3 regions of the Novosphingobium sp. NBM11 genome follow, and region 1 is predicted to be linked to each of the others. Evidence: riboswitches for the same ligand, from Rfam matches in the RefSeq annotation. Region 1 holds a riboswitch; each other region holds the start of a gene.
The links. Region 1 has a riboswitch for cobalamin ahead of F1640_RS22305 (hypothetical protein). Riboswitches for the same ligand answer to the same signal wherever they lie in the genome.
Positions count from the first base shown of each region.

Region 2: another riboswitch for cobalamin. It lies ahead of F1640_RS06500 (TonB-dependent siderophore receptor); the one in region 1 lies ahead of F1640_RS22305 (hypothetical protein).
Region 3: another riboswitch for cobalamin. It lies ahead of cobW (cobalamin biosynthesis protein CobW); the one in region 1 lies ahead of F1640_RS22305 (hypothetical protein).

Region 1 is NZ_VUOG01000003.1:439,378-444,724, reverse strand. It holds gene cobT (nicotinate-nucleotide--dimethylbenzimidazole phosphoribosyltransferase) at 1-591, opposite strand, end outside; gene F1640_RS22315 (DUF1636 domain-containing protein) at 602-1,009, opposite strand; gene F1640_RS22310 (TonB-dependent siderophore receptor) at 1,009-2,961, opposite strand; cobalamin riboswitch at 3,169-3,360, opposite strand; cobalamin riboswitch at 3,419-3,620, shown strand; gene F1640_RS22305 (hypothetical protein) at 3,865-4,437, shown strand; gene cobO (cob(I)yrinic acid a,c-diamide adenosyltransferase) at 4,434-5,036, shown strand; gene F1640_RS22295 (cobyrinate a,c-diamide synthase) at 5,033-5,347, shown strand, end outside.
Region 2 is NZ_VUOG01000001.1:1,368,329-1,373,675, reverse strand. It holds gene F1640_RS06510 (hypothetical protein) at 1-161, opposite strand, end outside; gene F1640_RS06505 (cell wall hydrolase) at 312-1,682, opposite strand; cobalamin riboswitch at 1,834-2,035, shown strand; gene F1640_RS06500 (TonB-dependent siderophore receptor) at 2,141-4,045, shown strand; gene F1640_RS06495 (ABC transporter substrate-binding protein) at 4,110-4,919, shown strand; gene F1640_RS06490 (iron ABC transporter permease) at 4,916-5,347, shown strand, end outside.
Region 3 is NZ_VUOG01000001.1:516,356-521,702, reverse strand. It holds gene F1640_RS02530 (TonB-dependent receptor domain-containing protein) at 1-2,053, shown strand, start outside; gene F1640_RS02525 (HoxN/HupN/NixA family nickel/cobalt transporter) at 2,135-3,181, shown strand; gene F1640_RS02520 (hypothetical protein) at 3,174-3,692, shown strand; cobalamin riboswitch at 3,722-3,950, shown strand; gene cobW (cobalamin biosynthesis protein CobW) at 4,132-5,169, shown strand; gene cobN (cobaltochelatase subunit CobN) at 5,180-5,347, shown strand, end outside.

The DNA.
Region 1 (5,347 bases):
GCCGGCGGCGTCGACGCCGCTGCCGCGCCCGCACCAGTCCACCGCATCGCCACCGAAAGCCTGCGCGCACAGCGCGGCGGCGGGCGTGGTGTTGGCGATCCCCATTTCGCCCACGAAAAGAAGATCGGTATCCGCCGCCACGCTTTGCGCCCCGGCATTGAGCGCGGCGAGGCATTCCGCCTCGCTCATCGCCGCCGCGCTGGCGATGTCGCCGGTCGGGCTGTCAAGATCGAGCGCGACCACGGACAGCGCCGCGCCGCACGCCCGCGCCAGCGCGTTGATCGCCGCGCCGCCGGCCTGGAAATTCGCGACCATCTGCGCGGTCACGTCCACGGGAAAGGCGCTGACGCCGCGCGCGGCCACGCCGTGGTTGCCGGCGAACACGGTCGCCCGCACCCGATCGAGCACCGGCCGTTCGCGCCCCTGCCAACCCGCCATGAACAGCGCGATCTCCTCCAGCCGCCCCAGCGATCCCGCCGGCTTGGTCAGCACCGCCTGCCGCGCGCGCGCCGCGGCCAGCGCGGCATCGTCGGGCCGCGGCAAGGCGTCGAGCGCGGCGCCGAACGCTGCCGCATCTTGGAAGCGGATCATGGGCAGACAATCATGGGCAGACATGGCCTTCAGGCGGCGTGCGCGTGATGAAGTGCCCCTTCACGCCTTCCGGCCATTCGGCATAGGGCACCACGCCTTCCCTGCTTTCGGCGTGGCGCGCGGCATAGCTCAGGATCGCGCGGGCCGCCGCCTCGTCGGGCGTGAAGCCGCCCAGCACGTAGCCAATCCGGCCGGGCGCGCGGATATGGACCGTGCAATGGCGCTGGCAGGCGAACAGGCAGGCCATTTCCTGCACCGCCACGCCGGCAAGGGCCGGTTCCTGTGCCTGAACCTGCCGCAAGGCCTCGGCGAGCAGCGCGCCACCGCGCCGCCCGCCTTCGTCCTCGCGCCGGTCGGCGGACAGGCGGCAGGTGGAGCAGACCACCACTGCCGGCCCCGCTGCAACCGCGCGCAGCATCAGAACCGGCTCCGCAGGCCGATGTAGACCGTCCGGCCCAGGCTGCCGTAACCGCTGGCGGTCTCGTAGTGCCGGTCGGCCAGGTTTTCGATGCGGCCATGGACCGTCAGCCCACCAGCCACGCGCCACTGCACGCGCAGGTCGACCAGCCAGTAGTCGGGCAGGGTCGCGCGGCTGCCCGCGCGGTCGAACGTTGCGCCGGCGTAGCGCGCGGCCACGCTGGCCTTCACCCCTTGCGGCAGCTCGATCCCGCCTTCGATATCGGCGAGATGGCGCGGCACGCGGGCAAGCTGGCGGCCGAAGTCGGCGCCGCCGGGCGACCGGTCCTGCGCGGAGATCCAGCTGTAGTTGGCTTGCGCGAACAGCACGCCGATCCGCGCATCCCCGCTCAGTTCGATGCCCCGCGCGTGCGCCTTGCGGACATTGGCGTAATAGCCGAAGCGCGTCGTGGTGGTGCTGGGCACGTAGCAGGACGCGGGCAGCGCGCCGCTGGTGGGGCAATAGGCGAAGTCGATCAGGTTGTCGGTGTCGCGCTCGAACCATGCCGCGGAACCGTGCAGCACGCTGCCCAGCGTCTGCTCGAAGCCGGCCGACCAGCCCCTCGCCCTTTCGGGCCGGAGGTCCGCGTTGCCGTAGAGGCTGAACAGCTGGTAGAGCGACGGAGCCTTGAACCCGTCGTCATAGCTGGCGCGCAGCACCGTCCTGCCCGCGTTGGGTGTATAGACCCCGCCGGCGCTGAACACCGTGTTGCCACCGAAGCGCGACTGGTGATCGTAGCGCACGCCGCCGTTGAGCGTCAGCCCGGCAAGCGGCGTCGCGCGCAGCTCGCCATAGAGGCTGTCAGTCGAAGCGGTCTGGGGCACCAGTGTGTAGGGCGCGGTGTTGTTGCCCGGCGAGGCCGTGGTCATCCGCTGTTCCTCGCGCTCGGCGCCGAACACCGCCTGCACCGCGTCGGAAAGGCGCAGCGATCCCTGGTACTCGAAGCGGCGGACGCGGCCGTGGGCATCGAAGTTCAGCGGACGGATCGCGCGGGCGGGGTCGTAGTTCTCGCGGTCCGTCTCGGTCTGCATCGCCGCCAGCCGGTTGGTGAAACGGCCATTGAGCAGCGCCAGATTGAGCCCCGCATAGCCCGACCATTCCTTCGTCCGGCCATAGATGAGCGAATCGCCCGCCGTGCTGTCGAAATCGTTGCGCGCGTCGGCCCAGTAACCGCGCAGGTCCAGCGACAGGTTCGGCGTCAGCTTGACCGTGGCTGTGCCACTGGCGGAGGTGCGGCGGTATCCGTCGGGCTCGGTGCCGTTGCTGCGCGCCGAAATGCCGTCGGTGGAGAAGGTCGAGGCGGACAGCCGCCAGTCGACCAGCGTGCCCGTGCCGCCGACGCCGGCTTGCGCGTTCACCGTATCGTGCGTGCCCGCCTCGACCGCCAGGCCGCCTTCCAGCGGCTTTTCCGCCCGGCGCGTGGTCACGTTGATGACGCCGCCGATCGCGTCGCTGCCCCACAGGATCGATTGCGGACCGCGCAGGATCTCGATGCGTTCGATGTCATCGACCAGCAGGTTGGCGAAAGCATAGCCGCCGGACGTGGCGGAAGGATCGGACAGGCGCATCCCGTCGATCACCATCACCGACTGGCCAGCGTCCGCGCCACGGATGCGCAGCGACGTGGCGGCGCCGTAACCGCCGTTGCGCGACAGGCTGATGCCCGGCGTGCGGACCAGAAGATCGGTCACGGCCAGCGGCTGCGCCTGGCGGATGGCCGCCTCGTCCAGCACGGTGACGGTGGAGGAGACGCGATCCTGCGCGACCGGCGTGCGCAGCGCGGTGACGACGATGGAGGTGTCGGGAACGGCGTCAGGGGCCGGATCTTCGGGGTAAGGGGCAGCATGGGCGGCCACGGGAAGGCCCAGCGAAAGGGAAAGGGCAGAAACAACGGAACAACGGGTCAGGCGCATGGTGCGGTTCCCTGGATACGAACGGCGATGACCTGCCGCTCGGACCGCAAGGAAAACGCCCGCCGCGCGACGCCCCGGCGAGGTGGCCGGAGGGCACGAGACGACGCTTCCCGCACGGTCTTCCCGGCAGGCAGTGGCTGTCGTTGCGCGAGGGATCGTCCCGCCTTTGGCGCGGGAACCTCGAACGTCCGGTGCACCCTGCCCGAACGAAGAACGACCGCGTCAGGCAGGTCTCCTGGCTCACGGGTCAATGCCGGTCCGGCCGCCTTCTCAGGACGGTGAAGTCCCAATGGCGTGATGGCCGGTCGGCTCGCCGCTTACAGTTGCAGGGGCAGCCGGGGTTTCGCACCCCGTTCCCTTTTGATCCCCTTCCGGGGAACCTGTCGCAGAGCGGCGGATAGCTTCGCGCCGGCGCTGCCGCAAGCGCGAATGCTTGCGGCAGCGCACCGGTTCGCTTATCACCGGCGGCGTAACGGGTGCCCGAAAGGGCTTAATCGGGAAGTCCGGCCGGCGGAAATCCGCCGAATCCGGCACTGCTCCCGCAACTGTGACCGGTGAGCGCATCGCCATCATGCCATTGGGGTTCCGGCCCTGAGAAGGCGGCGACAGGCGCGATGATCCGGGAAGTCAGGAAACCGGCCCGCTATCGTCGTTCCTTCGCGCGGGCGGGATGCACCGGGCGGACGAGGGCTTCTCCCTTGGCGGACGACATAAGTGCGTTTGTTGCCGAAGGGGGCCTGTGATGAACTGCGTCTGACATCCACGACAACCGCAGCAGGCGTGCGCCCCGGCCCCGAGCTTTCGGTTCCGCGCCCGCCCGCGCATCGCAAAGGCCCCCGCGCCGCAGCCGATGGTCGCGTGCGCGGCCACAACGCGAAATCCAACCCGTTCAGGAGACCCCTCATGGTCCGTAATACCCGGTTCGAACTGTCCGTCTTCGGGCTTCTCGCCCTCGTCATGCTCATCACGCGCAGCCATTCGCTGAGCCAGGTCATCCACCTGCCCGATACCAGCCTGGCCAGCTTCTTCGTGCTCGGCTTCTTCGTCCGCCGCGCGGCCGCGTTCGGCGCGCTGTTCCTGCTGGGCTATGCCATCGACGTGGTGGTGATCGGCTGGTTCGGCCAGTCGGCCTTCTGCTTTACGCCCGCCTACGGGATGCTGGTGCCCGCCTATGGCGTGATGTGGCTGGCCGGACGGTACGCGCAGGCCCGGCTGGGCGAAAGCCTGGCCGCCCTGCCGATCATGGCCGTGCTGCTGATCTGCGCCACGTTCGCGTCCGAACTGCTTTCGAGCGGCGGTTTCTACTTCCTCGGCGGCCGCTTCGCCGATCCGACACTCGCGGGCTTCCTGCCCCGCATCGGGCGCTATTTCCCGTCGACGCTGTGGGCGACGCTCGGTTGGAGCGGCCTGGCCGCCGCCGCGTTCTCGCTGCTGTTCCTGATCCGGCCCGAGCTGCGCGAAAGCGAGCGCCGGTGAGCGGGTCCGAAGACAACGCGCACCGCGAGCGCACCCGCCGGCACAAGGCGGTGGTCGACGCCAAAATCGCCGCCGCCACGCGCGACAAGGGCCTGCTGCTGGTGCTGACGGGCAACGGCAAGGGAAAGTCCTCCAGCGCCTTCGGCATGGTCGCGCGCACGCTGGGATACGGTCGCAAGGCGGCCGTGTTCCAGTTCATCAAGGGGGCCGAGAACGTGGGCGAGCGCGCCTTCTTCTCGCGCCATCCCGACGTGATCTGGGAAAAGTGCGGCGAAGGCTTCACCTGGGAAACGCAGGACCGCCAGCGCGATATCGCCGCCGCGCGCGCCGGCTGGGAAAAGGCCAGGGCCGCGCTGGCCGATCCGGCGATCAGCCTCGTGGTGCTGGACGAGCTGACCTACCTCGTCACCTATCGCTATCTCGCGCTCGACGAGATCATTCCCGCGCTGGAAGCGCGACCGGCGATGCAGCACGTCGTCATCACCGGCCGCGCCGCCGACGAGGCGCTGATCGCCGCCGCCGACACCGTCAGCGCGATCCGCGACGTGAAGCACGCCTTCCGCGACGGCGTGCGCGCGCAGGAAGGGATCGACCGGTGAAGGCGGCGCGGTGCCCGGCCCTGCTGGTCAGCGCGCCGGCATCCGGGCAAGGCAAGACGCTGGTGACGGCGGCGCTGGCCCGCCGTCACCGCCAGGCCGGGCGCAAGGTTCGCGTATTCAAGTGCGGCCCGGACTTCCTCGATCCGATGATCCTCGAACGGGCGAGCGGCGCGCCGGTCTATCAGCTCGACCTGTTCATGGTGGGCGAGGCCGGATGCCGCCGCCTGCTAGCCGATGCCGCGCGCGAGGCCGATCTCATCCTCGTCGAAGGGGTGATGGGCCTGTTCGACGGCGATCCGTCCGCCGCCGAT
Region 2 (5,347 bases), on a different contig from region 1:
GCGTTCGTCATGGTGATCCAATATGCAATTGGCCGCGACGCTCGAGAGTACACCTGCCCCTTCACGGGAAGCTGTCGATCCGTAAGTCCAGCGTAAAGCCGATTGATCATGAAACCGACAAGACCGAAGCCGACAAGCGCAAGAACAAAATCGCCAAACAATCTGTAACCCTCGTCATTCGAGCAACGCTTGTTATCAGGCTAGCGCCAGCGCCGCCACAAGCATGAAGGGGCTTCTTATGCCCAAAGCCCGGAATATTCTGGTTTCCGAAACGCCGTGCCACACTCTCCGTCGCGGAACTCCTCCTCACCCTACCCCTGCGGTTGCGCGATCCACTTGCCGCTGTTCTGGTATTCGGGCCGGATTGCGTTGGAGCCGGGCAGGTTCGCTCCCGCCGGACTGGACCCGGCGGGTTGTGAACCGGTGGCCGGCGCGCCCGGCAGCCGGTTGCCCGCGCGGAACACGGCATCGCCGCCGCGCTGCTCGATCGCCGGGGCATAGGCGGGCGCGGTGGCGTGGGGCAGCGGCATTTGCCCGAACGCGGCGGACGTTGCGGCCGGCACCGGCGCGGCCTGCTGCTGGAGCGCGGCCAGGCGGCCGTCCTCGTAGGCGCGGGCGAGCGCGACCGGATCGGCGATGTCGGTGGGGGCGGGCGTCCAGGTGCGCGGATGCGGCGCGGCGATCGGCTCGCCTCCGGCATAGACCGCGTTGAACGCCGCCGGGCGTCCCGCGCCGCCGCTCCAGCGGTAGAAGCGATGGGCGCCGATCGTGCCGATGAAGGCCAGGCTGTCGGCCCAGTAGGGGTGGATCGCGCTGGTGTGATAGTGCGTGGCAAGGCCCACCGGGGCATAGACGTAGCCCGCCAGCGCATCGCGGGCCACGCGCCGCGCGCGTTCCCAGAACGCCACCATCGGCCGGCGCGCCAGCGATCCGTCGCAGGCGAAGCTGAACTGGCAGCCGGGCCGTTCCGATCCCTGATAGACCACGCCGCACACGGTATTGGGGAAGGCTGGATGCGCCACGCGGTTCAGCACCACTTGCGCCACCGCGCGCTGGCCGCTGTCGGGTTCCGAAGCGGCCTCGTAATAGATCGCCGCGGTCAGGCACTGCAGCGCGCGCCATTGGTCCTCGCCGCTGCCGCGCGCGAAGATCGGCCGCGCGGCGGGGCCGGCGGGTTCGACGGCGGACGCGACTTCCTCGTCATCGCGGTGCGCGGCCCAGGCCTGTTCGGCGGCGTTGGGCGCGATCAGCCCGGTATCGTCGGGCGAGACATAGTAGAAGGCCGATCCGGGAAAGCTTTCGCCCGCCTGCTCGAACGGCTGCAACGGGCCGGCCTCGGCCTGCGCGGCGGCGCGGTCGATCCCGCCGGGGCTGCCCCAGCCGATGGGGCCGAGCACCATCGCGAACAGGCCGATCGTGGCCACGCCCGCCAGCCGCTGGCGCAGCATCGACGGGGTCCGCAGCCGGCGCCGCACCGAGACCATGTCGCGCCGGCGGATGCGCGCGGCAAAATCGCGCGGGCGGGGCACAAGGGGGGCGGGATCGGCCGCTTCCGCAATGGCGTTGGCGGGAAGGTGATCGCGGCGCGTCTCTGCGTCGCCCGTGCGCACGTTCTCCTCCGCAGCCGGGGGCAAGGCCCCGGTCGGAAGGGTGAACGGACGGTAGGCGATTTCCAGCGGCATCGGGTCTTGGACGCGTTCCTTTGCTCTCCTGCGCTAGCGCGCGCGGACAGGTCCCGCACGCACGGCGTTCGCGCCGTCCCAAGGCGGCACAGACCCGCGTCATAGGGTGAATCGGTTAAGACTCTTGCTCGTGCCCCCGTTCGGGGCTACGCGCCGCAGCGACGCCACCGGTGCCCTTCAACGGGCCTAGAGGGAATCCGCGAAGGACCAACACGGTCCCCAACCGGAGCTGCCCCCGCAACTGTATCCGGCGAGCGCCCTGTCCACGATGCCACTGGCCGCACGGCCGGGAAGGCGGGCAGGGGGCGATGACCCGGAGAGCCAGGAGACCTGCCGGTGTGTGGTCGTTCCGCGGCCGGGCGGGGTGTACCGGGCGCACGCGTCGCGAGTTCCGCCCGTTGGCCCGGCGGTCCTCCCGCCATGAACGGCAGTTCGTTCATGGGCTGGGAGTCTGAAGAATGCCGGGCAAGTATCTGTTTTTCCTTACCGCATCCCTGTTGGCCGCTGCGCCGGCGCTGGCGCAGGACGATATGGCGCAACCCGCCGCGCCGGCCGTCTCCGCCGATGCGCAGATCACCGTGCTCGCCACGGGCAGCAAGCTGCGGCTCGACCAGACCGGGCAGGCCGTCACCGTCATCACCGCCGAGCAGATCGCGCAAGTGCAGGGCGCTGACCTGACGCGCGTGCTGGAGCGCGTGCCCGGTCTCACCTTTTCGCGCAACGGCGGTCTTGGCGCCTTCACCGGCGTGCGCCTGCGCGGGTCCGAATCCGAACAGGTGCTGGTGCTGATCGATGGCGTGCGCGTGGAGGACGTGTCCTCGCCCTCGGGCGGCTACGATTTCGGCAACCTGTTGACCGGCGGAATCGACCGCATCGACGTGCTGCGCGGCTCGAACTCCGTGGTCTGGGGCAGCGCCGCGATCGGCGGCGTCATCGCGGTGACGACCAAGGAAGTGAACGGCGCGGAGGCCAGCGTCGAATATGGCGCGAAGGAAACGGTCTCCGCCGATGCCGTGGCCGGTGTGGCCAACGATCGCTATGCCTTCTCGCTCAACGGCGGCTACGCGCGCACCGATGGCGTTTCCGCCGCCGCGGTCGGCACCGAGCCGGACGGCTACCGCCAATGGCGCATCGGCGGGCGCGGGCGCGTGAACCTCACCCCCGATCTCTCGCTCAACGCCGTCGCGCGCTATGCCGACAGCAAGCTCGATATCGACGGTTATCCGCCGCCGACTTACACCGTGTTCGGCGACACGCCGGAATACCAGAAGACCCGCCAGTTCTCCGGCCGCGCCGGGTTCCACTATGCCGGCAGCGCGCTTACGCTCGATGGCGGCTATGCGCTCGCCGATACGCGCCGGAACTACTACGATCCCACCTACGGCGCCGATCCGCAGTACGGCTACAAGGGCCGCAGCCAGCGCGTCGACCTGACCGGCCGCATCGCGCTGCCCGCGCATGTCGCGCTCGATTTCGGCGGGGACAGCGAATGGACGCGCTTCTCGTCCAGCTTCGACGCGCAGCACAGCGCGCGCCTGTCCAGCGGCCACGCGCTGCTCGGCTGGTACACCGACCGGGCCAGCCTTGCCGCCGGCGTGCGCGTCGACGATCACAGCCGCTTCGGCACGCAGGCGACGTTCGGTGCCAACGGCAGCGTCCGCGTGGCGCAGGGGCTGCGCCTGCGCGCCAGCTATGGCGAAGGGTTCAAGGCGCCCACGCTCTACCAGCTCTATTCGGACTACGGGAACCAGGGGCTCAGCCCCGAACGCAGCCGCAGCTACGACGCCGGGGTCGAATACACCACGGCCGATGGCGTGTTCCACGCCTCGGCCACCTGGTTCCGGCGCGATACGCGCAACCTTATCGCCTATGTATCGTGCTTCTCGGCCACCAGCCCGTTGTGCGCGGACGGGCGCTTCGGCTTCTACGACAACGTCGGCAAGACCCGTGCCGAAGGCGTGGAACTGGAACTGCGCGCCGATGTCAGCCCCACGTTCCGGGCGCAGGCGGTCTATACCTATGACCGCGCCCGCAACCTGACCGTGGCGGACGCGAACTACGGCAAGGCGCTCGCCCGCCGCCCGCGCAACGCGCTGACGGTTTCGGCCGACTGGACCTCGCCGCTCGCTGGCCTGACCCTGGGCGCGGACGTCCGCCTTGTCAGCGACAGCTTCGACGATGCGGGCAACCGCACCCGGCTGGATGGCTACGAGCTGACCACGCTGCGCGCCAGCTTGCCGTTCGGGGATTTCTTCGAACTGTTCGGTCGGGTCGAAAACCTGTTCGATGAAAAGTACCAGACCTCGGCCGGATACGGCACCTGGGGCCGCTCCGCCTTCATCGGCGCGCGGGTGCGCTATTAACGCGGGCGGCTCCTTGCCTTCTTCCACCCCACCGGCCTTGTGGCGGTGGGGCTGGAGGCTGGCGTTGCTGGCGGTTCTTTCCGCTTGCGCGCCGGCCACGCCTCCGCCTTCGGCCACGCGCGCGCACCCCGCGATCGTTTCGCTGAACCCGTGCAGCGATGCGATCCTGGCCGAAGTGGCCGATCCGGGGCAGGTACTGGCGCTGTCACACTACAGCCGCGATCCCCGATCGAGTTCGATGGACGTGGCGCTGGCCCGGCGCTTTCCCGCCACACGCGGCACGGTGGAGGAAGTGCTGGCGCTCCATCCCGATCTCGTGCTGGGCGATACGTTCCTCGGCCCGGCTGCGCGCGAGGCCTACGGTCGCCTCGGCATTCCCGTCACCCAGCTTCCCATCGCCATGACCGTGGCCGACAGCCGCGCGCAGGTCCGCCGCATTGCCGCGCTGGCGGGGCATCCGGAGCGCGGCGAGCGGCTTGTGGCGCGGATCGACGCGGCGTTGGCCACTGCCGCGCCGCCGGCGGGCACGGCCCCCGTGCCAACCGTCGTCTGGCAATCGGGCGGGATCGTGCCGGGCGAAGGCACGCTGATCGCCGATCTGCTGCGGCATACCGGCTTCGCCAGTTTCAGTGCCGCGCGCGGGATGCGCCAGGCGGACGTGCTGCCGCTCGAACGGATGCTCGCCGATCCGCCACGCCTGATCCTGATCGCGTCCGACGCGCACGGCGATGGCGATCGCCGGCTGCACCATCCGGTTCTTGCCGCGCTGGACGGCACGCGGCGCGAAACGCTCGCGCCCGGCCTCCTCTATTGCGGCGGCCCCACGATCATCCGGGCGGTAGCGCGGCTAAGGGAAGTGCGGGCTTCGCTATGACCGTGCGTCCGGTTCCCCTCCTGCTTGCCGCGCTGGCGCTCGCCGTGCCGCTCTCGTTGCTCGCGGGGCAGGTTTGGATCGATCCGCTGGCGCCGGCCGCGCGCAACGCCCTGCCGATCCTGATCGAACTGCGCCTGCCGCGCGCAGTGCTGGCGCTGCTCGTCGGCGGCGGGCTGGGCGCGGCAGGCGCGGCGATGCAGGGCTACCTGCGCAATCCGCTGGCCGATCCGGGGCTGTTCGGCATCGCGCCGATGGCGGCGCTGGGCGCGGTGCTGTCGTTCTGGACCGGCTATGCCGCGCAAGGCTGGCTGCTGCCGCTGTTCGCGCTCGCGGGCGCGGCGCTGGGCATGGCGTTGCTCGCGCTGATCGCGGGGCGGACCGGCGGGGTGGCGCTGTTTACGCTCGCGGGAATGATGATCGCCAGCCTG
Region 3 (5,347 bases), on a different contig from region 1:
GCCGGGGGACTATTTCGTGATCAAGACCATTACTACCAGCAGCGCACTTCCGCTGATCTGTATCGGAACACCGGCCTTTGCCGAAACCTCTGAAAAGGGATCGCAAACAAGCGCGGATGCAGTCGTGGCAGGCAACGACATTGTGGTTTTCGGTCGCGGTGAGGCCATGATCGGCACTGCCAAATCAGCGAGCGAAGGAAGCGTCGGAGGGGCCGATCTCCTCGTGCGGCCTCTTCTCCGCGTGGCCGAACTGCTGGAAGCGGTGCCGGGGCTGGTTGCAGCCCAGCATTCGGGGAGCGGCAAAGCCAACCAGTATTTCCTGCGCGGTTTCAACCTCGACCATGGGTCTGACTTCAGTACTTATATCGATGATGTGCAGATGAACTTTCGTACCCACGGACATGGTCATGGCTATCTCGACCTCAACGGGCTCATTCCGGAGATCGTGGGCCGGGAGGATTTTCGTAAAGGGCCCTACCGCGCCGATGGCGGTGATTTCGCTCTGGCGGGAGCAGCCTATATGACGACCATCAAGGGTTATGACCGGCCATGGGCATCGGCCGAGGCTGGATCATATGGTTGGCGCAGCGTCGCTGCGGGCGGAACATTGCACGACCTGGGTGCTGGAGACCTCACGCTTGTCGCCCAGGCCAAGACCTATGACGGACCGTGGCAGGAACCTGAACGTCTGCGCCACTACTCGGGGTTCGCGAAATATAGGATGCCGACCGGTGCGGGCACATTGGAGGCATCTCTCCATGCCTACCGGGCGACATGGCACCCAACCGAGCAAATCCCCGAGCGCATTATCGGCACGGCGTTGTGTGCGGATGTGTTCTGCTCTCCAGATCCTTCCGCGCGGGGTGAGACGACGCGCCTGGTGGCTAACATCGCGGTCAAGCAACCGACATGGCGCGCCAATGTCTATGCCCAGTTTTATGACTGGTCGATGTTCTCGAACCCCACTTACACCGATCCGGATAGCACAAGCGCGCAGATCAAGCAGTTCGACCGGCGTTGGGTCCTCGGGCTGTCCGCACAAAAACATTGGGAAATCGCTGACAGTCTGGCTGTGAGCCTTGGCACCGAAAACAGATACGACGCCGTCGGGAATGTTGGTGTCGATCGAACGGCTGCCCGCGCATTTCTTGCGTCACTCGGGCACTACCGGGTCGGGGAATTGTCTTCCGCGCTCTACGGCGAAGTCGCTTGGAAACCCTTGGCGGGACTGCGTGTGACAGGTGGTCTTCGCGGGGACTATTATCACTATTCCGTGCGTGCACGAGATTCTGTTGCGGCGTCGCTGGGCGAAGGCAGTGGCTCAGCGTCGATTCTCTCTCCCAAGGCGTCAATCGCCTATCAGGTTACGCCGCATCTTGAACTCTACGCCAACTGGGGCCGTGGATTCCATTCCAATGATGTTCGGGGTGCGGTCAACAGGGACACGCCTGTTCCCGTTCTGGTTCGCGGCATTGGCAAGGAACTGGGAGGACGCATTCAATTCTCAGGGGTCACGTTAACCGCGACTTACTGGTGGCTGCATGTCGGCAGCGAACTTCGTTTCATTGGCGATTCCAATGCTGTTGAACCGTCGGGTGCCAGTGGGCGTCATGGCTATGAAATCGTCGCCTTCTGGCGGCCGTTCCCTTGGCTTGCGCTTGATGGAAACTATACCGCCAGCCATGCGCGCTTCGACAATGGCGATCACATCCCCAATGCATTCGAGAACGCGGCTTCAGCAGGTGCCGCCATCATTCTTGATCCCTGGGAAGCCAGCATTCGGGTGCGCCACCTTGGACCTTCTCCGCTTGTCGAGGACAACAGTGTCCGGGATCGGGGCAGCACGGTCATGAATGCCCGGGCCGCGTGGAAGGGCAAGAAGGTCGAGATATTTGGAGAAGTGCTGAACATCTTCGACAGCCGAGACAAGGACATCGCCTATTATTACGAGTCCTACATCCCCGCCTTTGATGCAGGTGCTCCGGTGGAAGGCCGGTTGAGCCGCGTGGTCGAGCCTCGAACTGTGAGGATTGGCGCAAAGGTCAATTTCTAGCGAAATCCCTTGATGGGCGGCGCTGCGGCACGTCTGCGGCACCGTCCTTCGTTTGTTCATTCCTCAATCGCCGAGCCAATCATGCCCCTCACGAAGACACTGCCGTCCCTGTCTCTGCGCCGACGAATTGGTGCCTTGTTTGCCGGATTGATCGCCGCCAACATTGGCGTCTGGGTCTGGGCATTCAGCCTGTTTCATGCACAGCCGTTGATGCTCGGCACCGCCGTGCTTGCCTGGGGGCTGGGCCTGCGTCACGCGGTTGATGCCGATCATATTGCGGCGATCGACAATGTGACCCGCAAGCTGATGCAGGACGGGCAGCGTCCGGTTTCGGTCGGATTCTGGTTCGCGATCGGGCATTCCGGAATCATTGCCATAGCATCGATCATCATTGCGGTGACGGCCAGCGCGCTGTCGCAGTTTGGCGCTTTCAAGGAAATCGGTGGCGTGATTGCAACCGTGATTTCCGCGCTTTTCCTGTTCACGATCGCCGGCATGAACCTGGTCATCCTGCGCTCTGTCTGGCGGACTTTTGCCCATGTTCGTGCAGGCGGCAGCTATGCCGAGGACGATCTTGATCTGCTATTGGGTGGGCGCGGTCTGCTTTCCAGACTGTTCAGGCCGATGTTCCGCCTCGTGAACAAAAGCTGGCATATGGCCCCGCTGGGGTTTCTGTTCGGGCTTGGGTTCGATACAGCAACCGAAGTTGCCATTCTGGGCATGTCGGCCAGCCAGGCCGCCGATGGCCTGTCGATCGGGACAATCCTGGTCCTGCCCGCCCTGTTCGCGGTCGGTATGGCCCTCATCGATACGGCGGACGGCGTGGTGATGCTGGGCGCTTATGAATGGGCCTTCGTGAAGCCGATCCGCAAGCTCTACTACAACATCACCATTACCCTGATCTCGGCCATCGTGGCGATTGTCATTGGTGGAATCGAAACGCTGGCCCTGATTGGCGACAAGCTGGCCCTTACGGGTAGGCCATGGCGGGTCGCCGCTGAACTGGGCGAAAATTTCAATGGTCTGGGCTTCGCCATCATCGGTCTTTTCGTGTTCTGCTGGCTGGCGAGTTACGCGATCTATCGCTGGAAGCGGTTCGATGAAATCGAGGTTTCGGTCGTTGCCTGACCGTCACTGCGTGGATCGTTGCGTCATACTCAGCCACGATGACCAGTCCTGCACCGTCTCAATCGATCTTGATGTCCGAATGCCGCTCGGGCTTCGCGTACATCACGGCGAGCGCGACGCGGCGATCCGGATGCTGATGGCTCGTTCCAACGGAACATTCGTTAAATCCAGAAAAAGTTGTGTCTTTGATCCGAATTCAAGGCAGGCTGCGGAAGATCTCGTCGATGCCATACGGAAACGGCTTTTCCGGATAGCGTGCAAGCCTGTCAGTCAACGGCAGGTCGAGGATATTCTCTGCATCACGTCCCGCGAGCGAACACGGTGGGCCAAGGACGGCCGCTTGGCCCTATCGGGGGCTTCCAGGATCAGAAAAGGCGTAACCGAAATAACGCTCTGGACTTATCCCTGCGATGCGATCGAGCGCCTGGCAGCCAACCCATCCGAGATAAGGCGATGGCGTAAAGAGGATGAAGCAACAACTTCAATTGGCTTGGCTGGCATTTTCGTCTAGAGCGCGCGGCGAAGGACCGGGGCAACCCGCCCTTCAATGATCGCGCCGGTGCCCCGCAAGGGGCTTAATCGGGAATGCGGTGCGGGAGCTTGCTCCCAAATCCGTGGCTGTCCCTGCAACTGTAAGCGGATAGCGCGATGCACATGCTCCTGAACACAGGAGCTGCCACTGGACAGCGCTTTGGCGCAAAGTCTGGGAAGGCGTGCATCAAGCTGTGACCCGCGAGCCAGGAGACCTGCCGGCGCACCGGTCGCTCTTGCCTGATCCAGGGGATGGTCACGGCACGGTAACTCTCCGTCTGAGCGACGAAGCTGTGCGGCTGGGGCTGCACGGCCGCGTGGTAACGGGTGCTTCATCGCGCCTGCCCGTTGCGATGCGCCGACCGGACTTGTCCGGCAAGCCCCGCCGTTTGTCGCTCTGGCGCGCGGAGGAATTGCTTGTGGCCGACCTGTCAAAGGTGCCTGTCACCATCATTACGGGCTTTCTGGGCGCGGGGAAAACCACGCTCATCAGCCATTTGATCCGCAATGCGGGCGGGCGCAGGCTGGCGGTGGTGGTCAACGAATTCGGCTCGCTGGGCGTGGATGGCCAGATTCTGGAATCTTGCGCCATTCCGGATTGCCCGGCGGAAAACATCGTAGAACTGGCCAATGGCTGCATCTGCTGCACCGTGGCGGATGACTTCATCCCCACGGTGGAAAAGCTGCTGGCGCTTGATCCGCGCCCGGATCACATCCTGATCGAGACATCGGGTCTGGCCTTGCCCAAGCCGCTGCTCAAGGCGTTTGACTGGCCCGCGATTCGTAGCCGGATCACCGTGGACGGTGTGCTGGCGCTGGCCGATGCCGAAGCGGTGGCGGCAGGCCGGTTCGCGCCCGATGTGGCCGCGCTTGACGCCCAGCGCGCCGCCGATCCCAGCATCGATCATGAGACGCCGCTTTCGGAAGTGTTCGAGGACCAGCTTGCCTGCGCCGACATGATTCTGCTGACCAAGGTTGATCTGGCAGGTCCGGAAGGTGTCGCCGCAGCGCGCGCGATCATCGCGGCGGAGCTTAGTCGCCCGGTTCCGGTGATCGAACTGACCGAAGGCGTGGTCGATCCGCGCGTGATTCTGGGCCTTGATGCCGCTGCCGAGGACGACATCGCCGCGCGCCCATCGCACCATGATGGAGATGACGACCACGAGCACGACGACTTTGACAGCACCGTCATCGCATGGGGCGAGATCGCCGATCCGGCAGTGCTTGTGGCGCGGATCGAAACGCTGGCGCGCGATCACCATATCCTGCGCGTGAAGGGCTATGCCGCCGTTGCGGGCAAGCCGATGCGGCTGCTGGTGCAGGCGGTAGGCGCGCGGGTGCGCCACCAGTACGACCGCCCGTGGCGGCCTGACGAGCCGCGCCGCACCACGCTGGTCGCCATTGCCGAGCACGATCATGTCGATGCAGACGCCATTCGCGCGGTGCTGCTGGCGTAAGGCGCGGGCCATGCACGTCATTTTCCGCGAAACGCACGGGATGGAGGAAACCGCCGTCCCGCAGGATCTGGGGCAAGAGCCTGCGGATCTGGTGGTCCTGTCCTTTTCGGACAGCGACCTGGGCGCATTCGCGGCGGCATGGCATCAGGCCCGCGCGGGCGATGTGGCGTTCCCTTCG